DNA from 2 places in the Bacillus sp. FJAT-42376 genome. Region 2 is predicted to be linked to the other one. Evidence: predicted binding sites of a transcription regulator. Region 2 holds the regulator's gene; the other holds the start of a gene.
What was found. Region 2 encodes CtsR, which represses protease genes until heat stress. Its sites were predicted from a motif close to ATGGTCAATAAAGGTCAAACA; they were not measured.

Region 1: CEF21_RS09525 (ATP-dependent Clp protease ATP-binding subunit) is a predicted target of CtsR. The motif match lies at 2,358-2,378, and genes of this name have one in related genera.

What each region holds. Positions count from the first base shown of each region.
Region 1 covers NZ_CP033906.1:1,887,162-1,891,593, forward strand. Annotated here, with positions in the region: gene CEF21_RS09520 (DUF6557 family protein) at 1-52, shown strand, start outside; gene CEF21_RS09525 (ATP-dependent Clp protease ATP-binding subunit) at 155-2,299, opposite strand; gene CEF21_RS09530 (YkvI family membrane protein) at 2,494-3,531, shown strand; gene CEF21_RS09535 (metallophosphoesterase family protein) at 3,575-4,306, shown strand; gene CEF21_RS09540 (HAD-IA family hydrolase) at 4,329-4,432, shown strand, end outside.
Region 2 covers NZ_CP033906.1:444,952-449,383, reverse strand. Annotated here, with positions in the region: gene clpC (ATP-dependent protease ATP-binding subunit ClpC) at 1-38, opposite strand, end outside; gene mcsB (protein-arginine kinase McsB) at 44-1,117, opposite strand; gene mcsA (protein-arginine kinase activator protein McsA) at 1,121-1,672, opposite strand; gene CEF21_RS02155 (CtsR family transcriptional regulator) at 1,694-2,158, opposite strand; rRNA gene rrf (5S ribosomal RNA) at 3,524-3,639, opposite strand; rRNA gene CEF21_RS02145 (23S ribosomal RNA) at 3,715-4,432, opposite strand, start outside.

The DNA of each region.
Region 1 (4,432 bases), 1.4 Mb from region 2:
TTTTGATAATGATAATGATAATGATAATGATAATGATAATGAAATGAACTAAGGGACCATCAATTGAGGTCCTTTAGTTCTTGTCCAAAAACAACAATATTTTTTAACAGAGCCTAAAAAAAGGGCTGTCCGCCGGGACAGCCCTTTTTCCTTATTAAGCTTTTGTGACAGTAATGCTTTCATTTTCGAATACAGCTTTTACATGGTCCAGCTCGCTGTGATCAATCAGCAGGTCTGTAATTTGATCTTCAAGCTGTTCCTGAATGACCCGGCGAAGCGGACGGGCACCGAATGCAGGATGGTAGCCGAGTTCGGCAAGTCTGTTTTTCGCTTCATCTGAAACAGTGAGCTTCAGATTCTTTTCATCCAGCGTTTCCTGAAGCTCGGCAAGCATGAGCTCAACAATGGCCAGCATATGTTTGCGTTCAAGTGACTGGAATTCGATAATCGCATCGAAGCGGTTCAGGAACTCTGGTTTGAAGAACGTTCCAAGTGAATCCAGCAGCGTGCTTTCTTTAATTGCAGCGGTTGCCTCTGTATCGAAACCAACCGTCATCCGTTTTTCCGTTGTTCCGGCATTGCTCGTCATGATGATGACTGTTTCTTTAAAGTTGACGGTTCTGCCGTGACTGTCTGTTAAACGGCCGTCTTCCAGTATTTGAAGGAACATATGCTGCACGTCAGGATGTGCCTTCTCAATCTCATCCAGAAGGATGATGCTGTAAGGATTCCTGCGTACTTTTTCGGTCAGCTGGCCTCCGTCATCATGGCCGACATATCCTGGAGGAGAACCGATGATTTTGGACACGGCATGTTTTTCCATATATTCGCTCATATCGAGGCGGATCATGGAATCTTTTGTGCCAAACAGTTCTTCTGCCAGTGTTTTCGTCAGCTCTGTTTTCCCTACACCGGTCGGACCTGCAAAAAGGAAGGAACCGATCGGACGGTTTTTGCGTTTTAAACCGGCGCGGCTTCTGCGCACAGCTTTCGCAACTTTTTGAACAGCCTCATCTTGTCCTATTACTTTTTTGGAAAGATTGCCTTCCAGGCTTTTCATTTTAGCTTGTTCGTCTTCCTGGATTTTACCAACAGGAATACCGGTTTTTTGTTCAATGATGGCCTGTATCTCACTAAGTCCGACAATCATTTTTTCCTGATGATCCTGTTTCTCAAGCTGTTTTTCCAGCAGAATTTCTTCGTGGCGCAGTTTGGCGGCGAGCTCATAGTTTTCCTCTGCAGCCGCTTTTTCTTTCTCTTTCGCCAGCTTGCCGAGCTGATCATGAATATCAGCTTCCTCAACACGGTCTGCTTTCAGGTTCGCTTTTGATCCGGCTTCATCGAGAAGATCGATGGCTTTATCCGGCAGGAACCGGTCCTGAATATAGCGGTGCGACAAGTTTACGCAGGCACGAATTGCTTCATCGCTGAACGTGACACCATGATATTCTTCATATTTGGACTGAATGCCCTGTAAAATTTCGATGGCTTTATCAAGAGACGGCTCATGAACCATGACCGGCTGGAAGCGGCGTTCTAAAGCAGCATCCTTTTCAATCTGGCGGTATTCTTTCAGTGTAGTCGCCCCGATGAGCTGCATTTCACCTCTGGCCAGTGCAGGCTTCAGAATATTCCCGGCATCCATTGATCCCTCAGCAGATCCTGCTCCGACAACAAGATGAATTTCATCAATAAACAAGATGACGTTTTTGCGTGATTGCAGTTCTGCGATGAGTTTTTTCATCCGGTCTTCAAATTGTCCGCGCATGCTTGTATTGGCTACAAGAGAAGCGACATCAAGAAGGTAGACTTCCTTTTTCGCAAGCTTCGAAGGCACTTTCCCTTCCGAAATTTTAAGGGCCAATCCTTCCGCTACGGCTGTTTTACCGACCCCTGGCTCTCCAATCAGAACCGGGTTGTTTTTATTCCGGCGGTTAAGGATTTCAATGACCCGGCTGACTTCGTCTTCCCGGCCGATGACCGGATCAATAAGGCCGGCTTTTGCTGCGTTTGTAAGATTTCTTCCCATCTGATCCAGAAGACCTCCGCCGTTTTGGCCGGATTTCCGTTTAGATTCTGAGCCTGGGGCACTTTGACCTTGGCTGCTTCCCATATTTTTAAATAATTGATCGAATGGGAAGGATGAGAATCCTCCGTTTCCTCCGCTGAAGCCTGAAGGAATCTGGCTTTCATAATGGGAAAAGCATGTATGGCATAACTGAACTTGTTTTAGGGATCCGTTTACTTGAACATTTAATTGAACGGTTGCCTGATTCTGCTTACAGTTTTGACATTGCATGAAAAAACAACCTCCTTAAGAATATAAACTGACTTTGACTATCTTTGACTTTTATTATAGTTTGACCTTTTTTGACTTTCAAGTATTTTGTTTGAAAAATTTCTAAGATGGATTGTCCATGACTTTAATGCATCTTTCCTCTTCTTTTCAAGAAACTTGTCTCATACGTATATAGAAGAGGAGGGGAGGACGTCATGCAAAATAAGAATTTTTTAGTCGTTCAGATTGCTTTTGTCTATGTGGGAACGGTTGTTGGAGCGGGTTTTGCTACAGGAAAAGAAATTGTAGAGTTTTTTACCCGTTTTGGAGCAGCGGGAACCATCGGCATCCTCCTTGCCGGCAGTTTGTTTATTCATCTTGGAACAAAATTGATGATTATTGCCTCCAGAATCAAAGCGTCCTCCTTTAAAGAAATGAATGTGTATTTGCTGGGGAATAAAGCCGGACATGCAGTGAATGCTGTAATGCTCCTGCTGCTTTTTGGCGTCACTTCTGTCATGGTATCGGGGGCAGGGGCAATTTTTGAGGAACGGATCGGGCTTCCGGCTTCAATCGGCGTTCTGATCAGTATTCTTTTGACCTTGATCATCATGTCAAAGGGACTTCATGGAGTGGTCGGTGTGAATATGCTCGTTGTGCCGATGCTTCTTCTGCTGAGCATCGCCGTTATGACGAGCTCCATAAATGAGGGAGGGATGTCTTTCCTCTTTAAAGAAATGAGGCTTTTCAGCCATGGATGGGCGGTGTCTGCTGTATGCTATGCCGCATATAATCTCGCTCTTGCCCAGGCTGTGCTTGTCCCCCTTGCGTCAGAAGTGAAAGATGAGAATGTATTAAAGAACGGAGGACGGCTGGGGGGGCTGATTCTTTTAATCATCATGCTTGGAAGTCATTTGGCTCTACTTTATGTACCGGGTGCTGTTAAGTTTGAAATTCCGATGGCAGAGGTAATGAATACCGTCTTTTCAGCTGCGTACTATTTGTATGTGCTTGTTATTTTTGGCGAAGTGCTGACTTCGATTATCGGCAACCTTTATGGAATGGAACGGCTGCTCACCCAGCTGTTCGGTCTCCCCAGAATGGTGATGGTTGCTTTGATCCTTGCCATTTGTTTTTTCCTCAGCTTTATCGGCTACGGAAAATTAATTTCTTCTATTTATCCTGTAATCGGCTACATAAGTCTTTTATTTCTGGGAGCTCTCGTTTTGAAAAAGAAGCCGAAGAAAGGCTGACCTATGTTAAAATGGATTCTGTCTGGAAAAGGAGTGACGAGAATTGAATCGAATAGCTGTGATTTCGGATATACATGGGAACGTCCCGGCACTTGAGGCCGTTCTGGACGATATTCAGTACAGAAGAATCGAGAAAGTGATCTGCCTTGGTGACCTAGCAGGGAAGGGACCCCAATCCCATGAAGCCATTTCAATGGTTCAATCCCACTGTGATGTGACAGTGAAGGGGAATTGGGACGATTTTATTACAAATGATACCGAATTTGAGACTCTGAAGTGGCATCAGCAGCAGCTCACCGAAGAGGACCGGCGCTTTTTGAAAGGGCTGCCTTTTCAAGCGGAACTGATGATGAGCGGAAGACTGATTCGCCTTTTTCATGCCTCTCCTTTCAGTATTTATACAAGAATTCAGCCCTGGGACTCACTGGAGAAAAGATTGAGCATGTTTGAAAACACGGAAATGACGGGCTTTTCATCAAGAAAGCCGGATGTTGCAGGGTATGGGGATGTCCATCAGGCATTCGTCCATCAATATAAAGAAAAAACACTTTTTAATACCGGAAGCGTCGGCAATCCGCTTGACCTGGCGCAGGCATCTTATGCTGTATTGGAAGGGGCAGAGGGCGATGAAGCAGAAGGACCTTTTTCGATTCAGCTTATCCGGGTGCCTTATGATATTGAACGCTCGATCCGGATTGCCAGAGAAGCGGGAATGCCGGAGCTGGATGAATACATTCAAGAACTGACAACAGCGAAGTACAGAGGACTTAGCTGAAAAAATAAGGGTGATTTCTTCTATGAATATACTTTGGGACTTTGACGGAACGCTTTTTAATACGTATCCGGCGTTTACGGAGACGATGTACAAGCTAATAAAGCCGGAGGTTAAAAAAGAGCACAT
Region 2 (4,432 bases):
ACTTTTTGCGCTCTCTCTGTAAATCTGCCGAACATCATACCTATCAGCCTCCATCTATCTCCATTTTTAAGCGTTCACGAATTAGTGCAGCTCTGCGTATATCCCTCTCCTCCGGGTTCAGCGCTTCTCCCGAATACACCTGAAGAAAGCCCGGCTGAGTCAAAATCATCAATTCATTTAATATATTTCTGGAAACGTTTTGTATCAGTCCTAAATCAATTCCCAGTCTGACATCTGATAAACATTGCGCCGTTTCTTTTGATTCGATAATCCGGCTGTTTGATAAAACTCCGTATGACCTGTAAATCCGGTCCTCAAGCAGGATTTTCTTTGTGCTTAATACCGCTTCTCTGGCGGACCGTTCCTGGGCAATCAATTGCTGTACAACACTGAGAAGATCTTCGGCAATATCCTCTTCTGACTTGCCAAGAGTGATCTGGTTTGAAATTTGAAACAGATTACCTAAAGCTTCGCTGCCTTCCCCGTAAATTCCTCTAACAACCAGACCAAGCTGGTTAATTGCCGGCACAATCCGGTTCATTTGCTTTGTTAAAGCAAGAGCGGGAAGATGCATCATGACGGATGCTCTCATTCCCGTCCCTACATTGGTGGGACAGCTTGTCAGATATCCTCTATTCTCATCAAACGCATAATCAATCTCGTTTTCTATCCAGTCATCCAGCTTGCCTGCCACTTCAAGAGCCTCTCTGACTTGAAGACCCGGGAATAAACATTGTATTCGAATGTGGTCCTCTTCATTCACCATGATGCTGACTTCCTCATTTACGGAAAGCAGGCAGCCTGCGTAGGAGGAATGGTCGGCAAGACTTGGACTGATCAAATGCTTTTCAACAAGCACCCTTTTCTGTACAGGTTCCAATTCGCTCATCTTCAGCAGGACAAATGATCCGATATCGGGGAAAGACTGCTCTGAGAAACGCTCTTCAAACATCGAGAGAATTTGCTGAAATTCTTCCTCTGATGCCAGTGTCGGAAAACGGAACTGTTCAATATTCCGCGCCAGCCTGACTCTGCTGCTCAGAACGATGTCTGAGTCCGGTCCTTCCTGACTCATCCAGGCACTCATTGCATTGTTCATAAAATCCTGCAATGACATAACTTAAGCTTCCTCCCCTCGATCAGAATTCATTTCTCTGACAATATCTTTGATTTCATCTCTGAGTTCCGCCGCTTTTTCAAACTCTTCCTGGGCAATGTGATGCTGCATTTGTTTTTTCAGTTCTTCCATTCTTTTTTGGAGATGAATACTTCCTCCAATGCGCTTCGGAATTTTGCCTCCATGAACAGTGTTGCCGCTGTGAACTTTTCTTAAAATAGGTGTTATTTCACTTTTGAAAGTCCGATAGCAGTCAGGGCATCCGAATCTGCCTGCCTTGCCGAATTCCCTGAAGGTCATACGGCAGCGCGGACACTGGAGAACTTCTTCTGACCGGTACATGGAGGATGTATCCGACTTGCCGAGCTTCGTTTCAAAATTAAGCAGTCCTGATAAAAGGGAGTTAATTGAAAAACCTCCATCACTTCCAAATACCATCATATTACTATTCTCTTTCGCACAATGTTCGCAAATATGAACTTCTGCTTTTTCACCATTAATTACTTTCGTAAAGTGAAACGTAGCCGGTCTTTCATGGCATTCCTGACAAATCAATGAGGATCACCCGCCTTACCTTTATTTATATTTAAGGGACGTCAGCATTGCTTTCAGCATTCTGGATCTTAATTCATCTCTTAAAGGCAGATCCACATAAAGCACGGAGCGATCCATTACACTCAGCATAATTTTAGCCTCACGGGCTGAAATAACCTGCTCTGCTGCGAGTCTCATAATAATATCTTCTGCAGAAGCCTGCGGTATCCGGTCACCTGCAAGGTCTAAAATTTGATCCAGAAGGTGGGCATCATCGTTTGATTGAACTTTGATAATGCGAATGTAGCCGCCTCCGCCCCGCTTGCTTTCCACCACATAACCCCGTTCAGCCGTGAATCGTGTATTAATAACATAGTTAATTTGAGAGGGTACACACTGGAACTTATCGGCAATCTCGCTTCTCTTCAGCTCGACGATCTCTTCTTCACTCATATCGAGAACCTGCTTCAAATACTGCTCGATAATATCCGAAATGTTTCTCATCAAGCCTCCTCCTCACTTGACTTTGACTATATTTGACTAATATAAATATATGACTTTCCTGCTTTTTTTTCAACTATTTCATTTGAGGAGCATCCCGTTATGAATCTCAATCATTCCTTTTCGAGCCAGCCGGTTCTCTTTCAGCAGGGCCGCAATCGTATATGCTCATTTTATACACGGCCAAGTTTTTGTGATCATCACCCTGTTCTATTCCAGATGACTTTCTTTGCGTTTACCTTTCTATTCATCATTTCCCTTTCCTGCTTTTTATTAAAACCCTATTGCACCTAATTCACCTTATGAAAATATCATTCCAGGCAAAATAGCAGGCGGCACCAATTCTCCCCTTCCCAGTTCCTGTCACATCACGCCAGCTGTTAAAACGATGCTGTAGCCTGGAAGAATCAAATTGACTGCCATGTACTTACACCAATAAATAAATGAGTGCGAAAACTTTCTGGTGCCCTGTTACATTGCTTTCTGTGCTGAAGCGGTGGAAATAACAGCCGTAAAATCATTCTGTCCATGATCATTCTTCAAATAGGATAATATCCATCATGTTCTCCATTAATCATCAGCTTCAAACTTTCAATACGAAAAATCATTCCAATGTCACACTGTTTTTTGCGGAAACTCTATAACCTTAAGAACGATGCGATTGGGGTTTGCTGCTAAGGTTTTATACTGGAGATCCGGATACGGTGCGAGGTTTTTGGAATTCCGCGGATGAAGACATGTACGTAAGGGGGCTGATTTTCGGAGGGAGATGGACAGGGAGGGTATAACTGCGGATCAGGGTTTTTCTTTGATTTCTAACAGCCCATTTTGCGCATTTCGAGATAAAATCAATTGGACCTGATCAGTTTGGTGCCTTATAACAGCAGCTGGCATGCTATGACAAAACAAGTATCGGCTTTTTTTAGATATCGACGATTATTTCGATTTATCGACGATTATTTCGATTTATCGACGATTTTTTGGGATATATCGGCGGTTTTTAAAATATATCGACGAAAAGGAGACTGATATCGATTTTTCGGGAGGATTTGACGCATCGAGCTACCAGTTGAGTAAACAGTTATTCCATTCGCAGGGGATTTATTATCGAAACAGGCCGATTTATTATCGAAAATCTTCATATATTCTCGAAAATGCCCCATTTATTATCGAAACCCTAAAAATCGACATGATCAGCAGCAGGATTACGGTCTAACCGTATCGAGTATTCGCCTTACCGCATCCTTCTCCTATCCCAGGGGTATCCTTTAAAAAGCCCACAAAGACCAACCCGAATCGAGTATCCATTGTATCTTCCGCACCGAAACACAAAAAAGGCCCGCCCCAAGGGGCAAGCCTTTTTTTTCTTGTACCTGGCAATGTCCTACTCTCACAGGGGGAAACCCCCAACTACCATCGGCGCTAAAGAGCTTAACTTCCGTGTTCGGTATGGGAACGGGTGTGACCTCTTTGCCATAATTACCAGATATAAGGTTGAAAGATTGCTCTTTCAAAACTAGATAACGATGTGCTTCACGAGTATTAGAAGCCTTACTTGAATAAAGGTTAAGTCCTCGACCGATTAGTATTCGTCAGCTGCACGTGTCGCCACGCTTCCACCTCGAACCTATCAACCTGATCATCTTTCAGGGGTCTTACTCAAATGATGGGAAATCTCATCTTGAGGGGGGCTTCATGCTTAGATGCTTTCAGCACTTATCCCGTCCGCACATAGCTACCCAGCGATGCCTTTGGCAAGACAACTGGTACACCAGCGGTGCGTCCATCCCGGTCCTCTCGTACTAAGGACAGCTCCTCTCAAATTTCCTGCGCCCGCGACGGATAGGGACCGAACTGTCTCACGACGTTCTGAACCCAGCTCGCGTACCGCTTTAATGGGCGAACAGCCCAACCCTTGGGACCGACTACAGCCCCAGGATGCGATGAGCCGACATCGAGGTGCCAAACCTCCCCGTCGATGTGGACTCTTGGGGGAGATAAGCCTGTTATCCCCGGGGTAGCTTTTATCCGTTGAGCGATGGCCCTTCCATGCGGAACCACCGGATCACTAAGCCCGACTTTCGTCCCTGCTCGACTTGTAGGTCTCGCAGTCAAGCTCCCTTGTGCCTTTACACTCTGCGAATGATTTCCAACCATTCTGAGGGAACCTTTGGGCGCCTCCGTTACATTTTAGGAGGCGACCGCCCCAGTCAAACTGCCCGCCTGACACTGTCTCCCGGCCCGATCAGGGCCGCGGGTTAGAAGTTCAACACAGCCAGG